2 linked regions of the Pyxidicoccus xibeiensis genome follow. Each later gene encodes a partner of the first gene's protein in a complex. Links are inferred from orthologs where the notes say so. Each region holds a gene or a part of one and is shown on either strand. Other genes may lie near its edges.

Region 1 (3,804 bases):
GCGCGGGGGGCGGCTTCGGCGCGGCTGGAGCCGGGGATTCCGGGGCAGGCGAGGGAGCAGGCGGTGGCGTGGGCTCCGAAGGCGCGGGGGTGGGAGCGGCGGCTTCCGGTGTGGTGGGGGCGGCTTCCTGCGTGGTGGGAGCGGCGGCTTCCGGCGTGGCGGGGGCCTGGGCGAGGGCAGGGGACGCGAGGGAGAAAATCAGGGCCAGGGACCAGCGGCGCATGGAACCTCCGAAAGCGGCGGAGCGTAGCAGACGCCGCCGCACGGAGCCCGGGCTCCGTGCGAGCGGACGAACCCGCATACAGTCCGTGCATGTGGAGTCGGAGGTTGGTATGGGGGCGGCCCGATGCCTAAACGTACCGATATCCGCAAGGTTCTGGTGATTGGCTCGGGCCCGATTGTCATCGGGCAGGCCGTCGAGTTCGACTACTCCGGTACTCAAGCCATCAAGGCACTCCGGGATGAAGGCGTGGAGGTGGTGCTGCTCAACAGCAACCCCGCCACGGTGATGACGGACCCCGAGTTCGCCCATCGCACCTACATCGAGCCCATCACCGTGGATGCGGCGGAGCGAATCCTCGCCGCGGAACGGCCGGACTCGCTGCTGCCGACGATGGGAGGCCAGACGGCGCTCAACCTGGCCAAGGCGCTGGCGGAGCAGGGCATCCTGGAGAAGTACGGGGTGCGGCTGATTGGCGCTTCGCTGGAGGCCATCAACAAGGCCGAGGACCGGCAGCTCTTCAAGGCGGCCATGCAGAAGATCGGCGTGGCGCTGCCCAAGAGCGGCTACGCGACGACGCTGGCCCAGGCCATGGCGCTGGTGGAGGAGATTGGCTTCCCCTCCATCATCCGCCCCTCCTTCACGCTGGGCGGCACGGGCGGCGGCATCGCCTACAACCGCGACGAGTTCGAGGCCATCTGCCGCTCGGGCCTGAAGGCCAGCCCCACCTCCACCATCCTCGTGGAGGAGAGCGTCCTGGGCTGGAAGGAGTACGAGCTCGAGGTGGTCCGCGACTCGGCGGACAACGTCATCATCGTCTGCTCCATCGAGAACCTGGACCCCATGGGGGTGCACACGGGTGACTCCATCACCGTGGCGCCCGCGCAGACGCTGACGGACCGCGAGTACCAGCGGATGCGGCAGGCGTCGCTGGCCATCATCCGGGAGATTGGCGTCGACACGGGTGGCTCCAACATCCAGTTCGGCATCCACCCGAAGGACGGCCGTATGGTCGTCATCGAGATGAACCCGCGCGTGTCGCGCTCCAGCGCGCTGGCGTCCAAGGCGACGGGCTACCCCATCGCCAAGGTCGCCGCGAAGCTGGCGCTGGGCTACACGCTGGACGAGCTTCGCAACGACATCACCCGGGACACGCCGGCCTCCTTCGAGCCGACGCTGGACTACGTCGTCGTGAAGATTCCGCGCTTCAACTTCGAGAAGTTCCCGCACGCGGACCGGACGCTGACCACGAGCATGCGCTCGGTGGGCGAGGTGATGGCCATTGGCCGCACCTTCCCCGAGGCGTACATGAAGGCGCTGCGCTCCATGGAGCTGGGCCGCGTGGGGCTGGAGTCGCCCGACCTGCCGGTGGAGAAGGAGGAGCGCGAGAAGGTGCTGCGCGAGGCGCTGCGGATTCCGCGCCCGGAGCGGCCCTGGTTCGTGGCGCAGGCCTTCCGCGAGGGGATGACGGTGGAGGCGGTGCACGCGCTGTCCGCCATCGACCCGTGGTTCCTGCGCTACATCGAGATGCTGGTGCGCGAGGCGCAGTCCATCGAGGAGTACGGCCGGTTGGATCAGCTCCCGGACGACGTGCTCCGGCAGGCGAAGTCGCACGGCTTCTCCGACAAGTACCTGGGCAAGCTGCTGGGCTACCCGGAGGACGAGGTGCGGGCGCACCGGCACGCGCGGAAGATCCGCCCCGTCTTCAAGCGGGTGGACACCTGCGCCGCGGAGTTCGAGGCGTACACGCCCTACCTGTACTCCACCTACGAGGAGGAGGACGAGGCGCCGCCCACGGACCGGCAGAAGGTGCTCATCCTCGGCAGCGGCCCCATCCGCATCGGTCAGGGCATCGAGTTCGACTACGCGTGCGTGCACGCCGCCTTCGCGCTGCGCGAGGCCGGGTACGAGACGGTGATGGTCAACTGCAACCCGGAGACGGTGTCCACGGACTACGACACGTCCGACCGCCTCTACTTCGAGCCGCTGACGATTGAGGACGTGCTCGAGGTGTCGCAGCGCGAGAAGCCGGTGGGCGCGATTGTCCAGTTCGGCGGGCAGACGCCGCTGCGCCTGTCGGTGCCGCTGGAGAAGGCGGGCCTGCCGATTCTGGGCACGTCGCCGGACGCCATCGACCGGGCGGAGGACCGCGAGCGGTTCTCGAAGCTCATCGAGAAGCTGGGGCTGACGCAGCCGGAGAACGGGGTGGCGCGCAGCCACGCCGAGGCCTTCAAGGTTGCGGAGCGCATCGGCTACCCGGTGATGGTGCGTCCCTCGTACGTGCTGGGCGGGCGCGCGATGGAGACGGTGTACGACGCGGCCAGCCTGGAGCGGTACATGCGCGAGGCGGTGAGTGCGTCACCGGAGCACCCGGTGCTCATCGACCGCTTCCTGAAGGACGCCATCGAGGTGGACCTGGACCTGGTGGCGGACCGCACGGGCGCGGTGCTGATTGGCGGGGTGCTGGAGCACATCCAGGAGGCGGGCGTGCACTCGGGTGACGCGGCCGCGACGCTGCCGCCGCACTCGCTGCCGCCGGACCTGGTGGAGCGGATGAAGGACCAGGCCATCGCCCTGGCGCGCGAGCTGGGCGTGGTGGGGCTGATGAACGTGCAGTTCGCCATCCAGGGGAAGACCATCTACATCCTGGAGGTGAACCCGCGCGCGAGCCGCACGGTGCCGTTCATCTCGAAGGCCACGGGCCTGGCGATGGCGAAGATTGCCGCGCTGTGCATGGTGGGCAAGACGCTGAAGGAGCTGGGCGCGACGCAGGAGCCCGAGTTCAAGCACGTGGCGGTGAAGGAGAGCGTGTTCCCCTTCGCGCGCTTCGCCGGGGTGGACGTCATCCTCGGGCCGGAGATGAAGTCCACGGGCGAGGTGATGGGCCTGTCGCACGACTACGCGTCGGCGTTCGCCAAGAGCCAGCTGGCGGCGGGGGTGAAGCTGCCCAAGAGCGGCAAGGTGTTCATCTCCGTCAAGGACGAGGACAAGCCGGCGGTGGTGGACCTGGCGCGGCGGCTGCGGAACATGGGCTACACGCTCATCGTCACCGCTGGAACGCACTCGTACCTGGCGACGAAGGGCATCGAGGCGCAGGTGGTGCAGAAGGTGAAGGAGGGCCGGCCGAACATCGTCGACAAGATTGTCGACGGGGAGATCGTGCTGGTCATCAACACCACCTTCGGCAAGCAGGAGATTGCGGACAGCTTCTCCATCCGCCGCGAGTCGCTGATGCACTCGGTGCCGTACTACACGACGGTGCAGGCGGCGCGGATGGCGGTGGGTGCGCTGGAGGCGCTCAAGCGCACGGACCTGTCCGTGAAGCCGCTCCAGGAGTACCTGGGCATCGCCGGGGGCGTGACGGCGAAGACGGCCAAGAAGTAGCAGCAGGCTTCAGCAGCCCCTGACGTGAAGCGCGCGGCCCCGCTCCTGAGATGGGAGTGGGGCCGCGAGCGTTTCGGGGTGGCTCAGGCGGCGACGAAGTTCTTCCACTGGCGCATGTACTGGACGAACGTGTCCGACAGCGCCTCGCCGCGCAGGGTCTCCGGTGCGAGCGGGGGGCGCTGGACGGCGTCACCGCGCCG
Region 2 (3,507 bases), on another replicon or contig:
GGCGTCCGCGACGTGCTGGTGCGCGACGGCAAGGTGGTGGAGGTGTCCGAGGCCCTGCTGCCCGTGCCCTCCAGCGCCGAGGTGGTGGACGCCACCGGCAAGTGGGTGCTGCCGGGCTTCATCGACCTGCACGTGCACCTGCGCGAGCCGGGCGAGGAGGGGAAGGAGACCGTCCTCACCGGCTGCCGCGCCGCGGTGGCCGGCGGCTTCACCGCCGTGGTGGCCATGCCCAACACCAAGGTGGTCAACGACAGCGGCATGGTGACGGAGCTGGTGCTGTCGCGCGCCCGCGCCGCCAACCTCTGCCACGTGTACCCCGCCGGGGCGATTACCAAGGGCCTCAAGGGCGAGGAGCTGGCGGAGATGGGCGAGCTGGTGTCCGCCGGCTGCGTGGCCATCACCGACGACGGCCGCCCGGTGATGAACGCGGCGCTGATGCGCCGGGCGCTCCAGTACTCCACCCAGTTCGACGTCCCCATCATGGTGCACGAGGAGGACCTGACGTTGTCCTCCGGCGGCGCCATGCACGAGGGCCCCACCTCCACGCGCCTGGGGCTGCGCGGCATCCCCGCCTCGGCGGAGGTGGCCATGGTGGCCCGCGATCTGGTGCTGCTGGAGGAGACGCGCGCCCGGCTGCACCTGGCCCACGTGTCCTGCGAGGGCAGCGTGCGCCTCATCCGCGAGGCCAAGCGCCGGGGGCTGCGGGTGACGTCGGAAGTGACGCCGCACCACCTCATCCTGGATGACCGGGCGGTGGGGGACTACGACACCCACGCGAAGATGGCGCCGCCCCTGCGCTCGGACCGGGACGTGGAGGCGCTGCGCGAGGCGGTGGCGGACGGCACGGTGGAGGCCATTGCCACGGACCACGCGCCCCACGGCGTGCTGGACAAGCTGGTGGAGTTCGAGAAGGGCATCAACGGCATCGTCGGGCTGGAGACGGCCCTGGGGCTGACGCTGGAGCTGGTCCACGCGGGCGTGCTGACGGCGAAGCGGGCCGTGGAGCTGCTGACGCACGGGCCGGCCAAGGCGTTCGGCCTGCCGGGCGGTCACCTGGCCCCCGGGGCCCCGGCGGACGTCACGGTGGTGGACCCGCAGGAGGAGTGGACGGTGGACGCCCACCGGTTCTATTCCCGCAGCCGGAATACCCCCTTCCACGGCAGGAAGCAGAAGGGGCGCGTGGTGCAGACGTGGGTCGGTGGCCGCAAGGTGTTCGAGAATGGCCAGGTCGGCCAGAAGGAGTCGCGGTGATGACGAAGCGGGCAGTGCTCGCCCTGGCGGATGGCACCACCTTCGAGGGCCGGGCCTTTGGCGCGGTCGGCGAGACGGTGGGCGAGGTGGTCTTCAACACGTCCATGTTCGGCTACCAGGAGGTCCTGACGGATCCCTCGTACGTCGGGCAGATCGTCACCATGGCGTACCCGGAGATGGGCAACGTCGGAGCCACCCCGCAGGACGAGGAGGGCTCCCGGGTCCACGCGGTGGGCATGGTGGTGCGCGCCCTGACCGAGCAGCCGTCCAACTGGCGCGCCAAGGAGACGCTGGACGCGTACCTCAAGCGCAACGGCGTCGCCGGCATCGAGGGCCTGGACACCCGCCGCCTGGTGCGCCACCTGCGCACCCACGGCGCGCAGATGGGCGTCATCTCCAGCGAGGGCCTGTCCGCCCCGGCCCTGGTGGAGCGCGCCCGCACCGCGCGCGGCATGGAGGGCCTGGACCTGGCCACCGGCGTCTCCACCAAGGAGCCGTACACCTTCACCGAGCCGTCGCCGGACGTGTTCACCGGCGTGGCCGAGCCGCTGGAGAAGACGGGCCACCGCTTCGACGTCGTCGCCTATGACTACGGCCTGAAGAAGTCGATGCTCCACTTCCTGGTGGACGCGGGCTGCCGGGTGACGGTGGTGCCCTCGCACACCACGGCAGACGAGGTGCTGGCGCGCAAGCCGCACGGCGTCTTCCTGGCCAACGGTCCCGGGGACCCGGCGGCGGTGAAGGGCGCGGACCGCACCGTGGCGGCGCTGCTGGGCAAGGTGCCCGTGTTCGGTATCTGCCTGGGCCACCAGATCATGGCCCTGGCCCTGGGCGGCCGGACGTACAAGATGAAGTTCGGCCACCGCGGCGCCAACCAGCCGGTGAAGGACCTGACGACGGGCAAGGTGGAGATCACCGCGCAGAACCACGGCTTCGCCGTGGACGACGCCAGCCTCAAGGGCAAGGCCGTCGTCACCCACATCAACCTCAATGACGGTACGGTGGAGGGCCTGGCCGTCCCGGACGCGCGGGCCTTCAGCGTGCAGTACCACCCCGAGGCCTCGCCGGGCCCGCATGACGCGCGCTATCTCTTCGGCAGGTTCGCGAAGCTGATGGCGGAGTAGGATGGCAGACCGCCCTATGGACTCGCCGCTGTCACCGCTGTCGTACCAGCCGTACCTCGACCAGCTCATCTCCTTTGGCAGCCAGGAGCCCCGCAAGGAGGACCTCCTGCAGGCCAAGGCCGACTACTTCCGCCTGACCGGCGAGGTGTTCGAGGACGACAAGCTCTTCGAGCTGCGGATGGCGTCCTTCCTCGACTACTACCTCTACGACCGCGTCTCGCCGCTCACCGGCAAGACGCCCGCCGCGGAGCTGTACGAGCAGCGCCTGGCCAACGCCCCTCCCGAGGAGGCCAACGCCTTCCGCAGCTTCACGGAGACGGTCCACGGCCTCTTCGAGGTCCGCAAGCTGGGCAAGGGCGAGGTCCGCCTGCGCGAGCTGTACTCTGGCAAGGACTTCGACGTGACGGAGCGCCGTCACATCGCCGGCCTGGAGACCGGGGACATCATCGAGGCCCGCCTCATCCCCTTCGGCGGGCACCTGCTCTTCTCCTCGGCCTTCTGCTACCACCCCCGCGTGGCGGTGAAGCCCATCAAGGCCGAGGTGAAGCGCCGCAAGAAGAAGGAGCCGGAGCGCACCCCCAACGAGCTCGTCTGGGAGTGTGCCCGCCGCGCCCTCAACGTGGAGCGCTACCGCCAGCTCCCCGTGGAGAAGCTCTACGACTTCGAGCAGAAGGTGCTCTGAGCCGTCCTGCGGCTCCGCCGTTGCCCCGGCCCGCGCTGCCTGGCGGGCCCGGGCGGCCGGGCCTTCAGATGCGGTGGATGCTCATGAGGTTGGTGTTGCCCGGCACGTTGAGCGGCACGCCGGCCACCACCACCACGGGCGTGCCCACCTTGCAGATGCCCGCCGTCTGGCAGAGCTTGCGCACCTGCCGGAGCATGGCGTCCGTGTTGTTCACCCGGGCCACCTGGTAGCCCGACACGCCCCAGTAGAGCGCCATCCGGTTCACCGTGTCCGCCTTCGGCGTCAGGGCGACGATGCGGGCATTGGGCCGGAACTCGGAGATGAGGCGCGCGGTGTGGCCGCTCTCCGTGTACGCGACGATGGTGCCGATGTTGAGCTGCGTGGCCGCCGCCACCGCCGCCGCCGCCACGCCGGTGCCCAGGTCCTCCGAGCGCTCGAAGGGGGAGTGGT

What was found.
Region 2: the proteins of carB (region 1) and carA are in contact, whole or in part, in a solved structure (PDB 1KEE), measured with the Escherichia coli proteins. The link is inferred for Pyxidicoccus xibeiensis from one-to-one orthologs.

The regions. Positions count from the first base shown.
Region 1 is NZ_JAJVKV010000020.1:66,488-70,291, forward strand. It holds carB (carbamoyl-phosphate synthase large subunit), read left to right. Parts: upstream 1-346; coding sequence 347-3,604; downstream 3,605-3,804. Other genes in the region: LXT23_RS44895 (hypothetical protein), read right to left, coding at 1-223; LXT23_RS44905 (NADH:flavin oxidoreductase), read right to left, coding at 3,688-3,804. UniProt on the Escherichia coli protein: Large subunit of the glutamine-dependent carbamoyl phosphate synthetase (CPSase).
Region 2 is NZ_JAJVKV010000008.1:211,157-214,663, forward strand. Bases 314-3,312 are described here. They hold carA (glutamine-hydrolyzing carbamoyl-phosphate synthase small subunit), read left to right. Parts: upstream 314-1,250; coding sequence 1,251-2,375; downstream 2,376-3,312. Other genes in these bases: LXT23_RS32030 (dihydroorotase), read left to right, coding at 314-1,251; LXT23_RS32040 (hypothetical protein), read left to right, coding at 2,392-3,057; pyk (pyruvate kinase), read right to left, coding at 3,122-3,312. In the rest of the region: more of LXT23_RS32030, read left to right, coding at 1-313; more of pyk, read right to left, coding at 3,313-3,507. UniProt on the Escherichia coli protein: Small subunit of the glutamine-dependent carbamoyl phosphate synthetase (CPSase).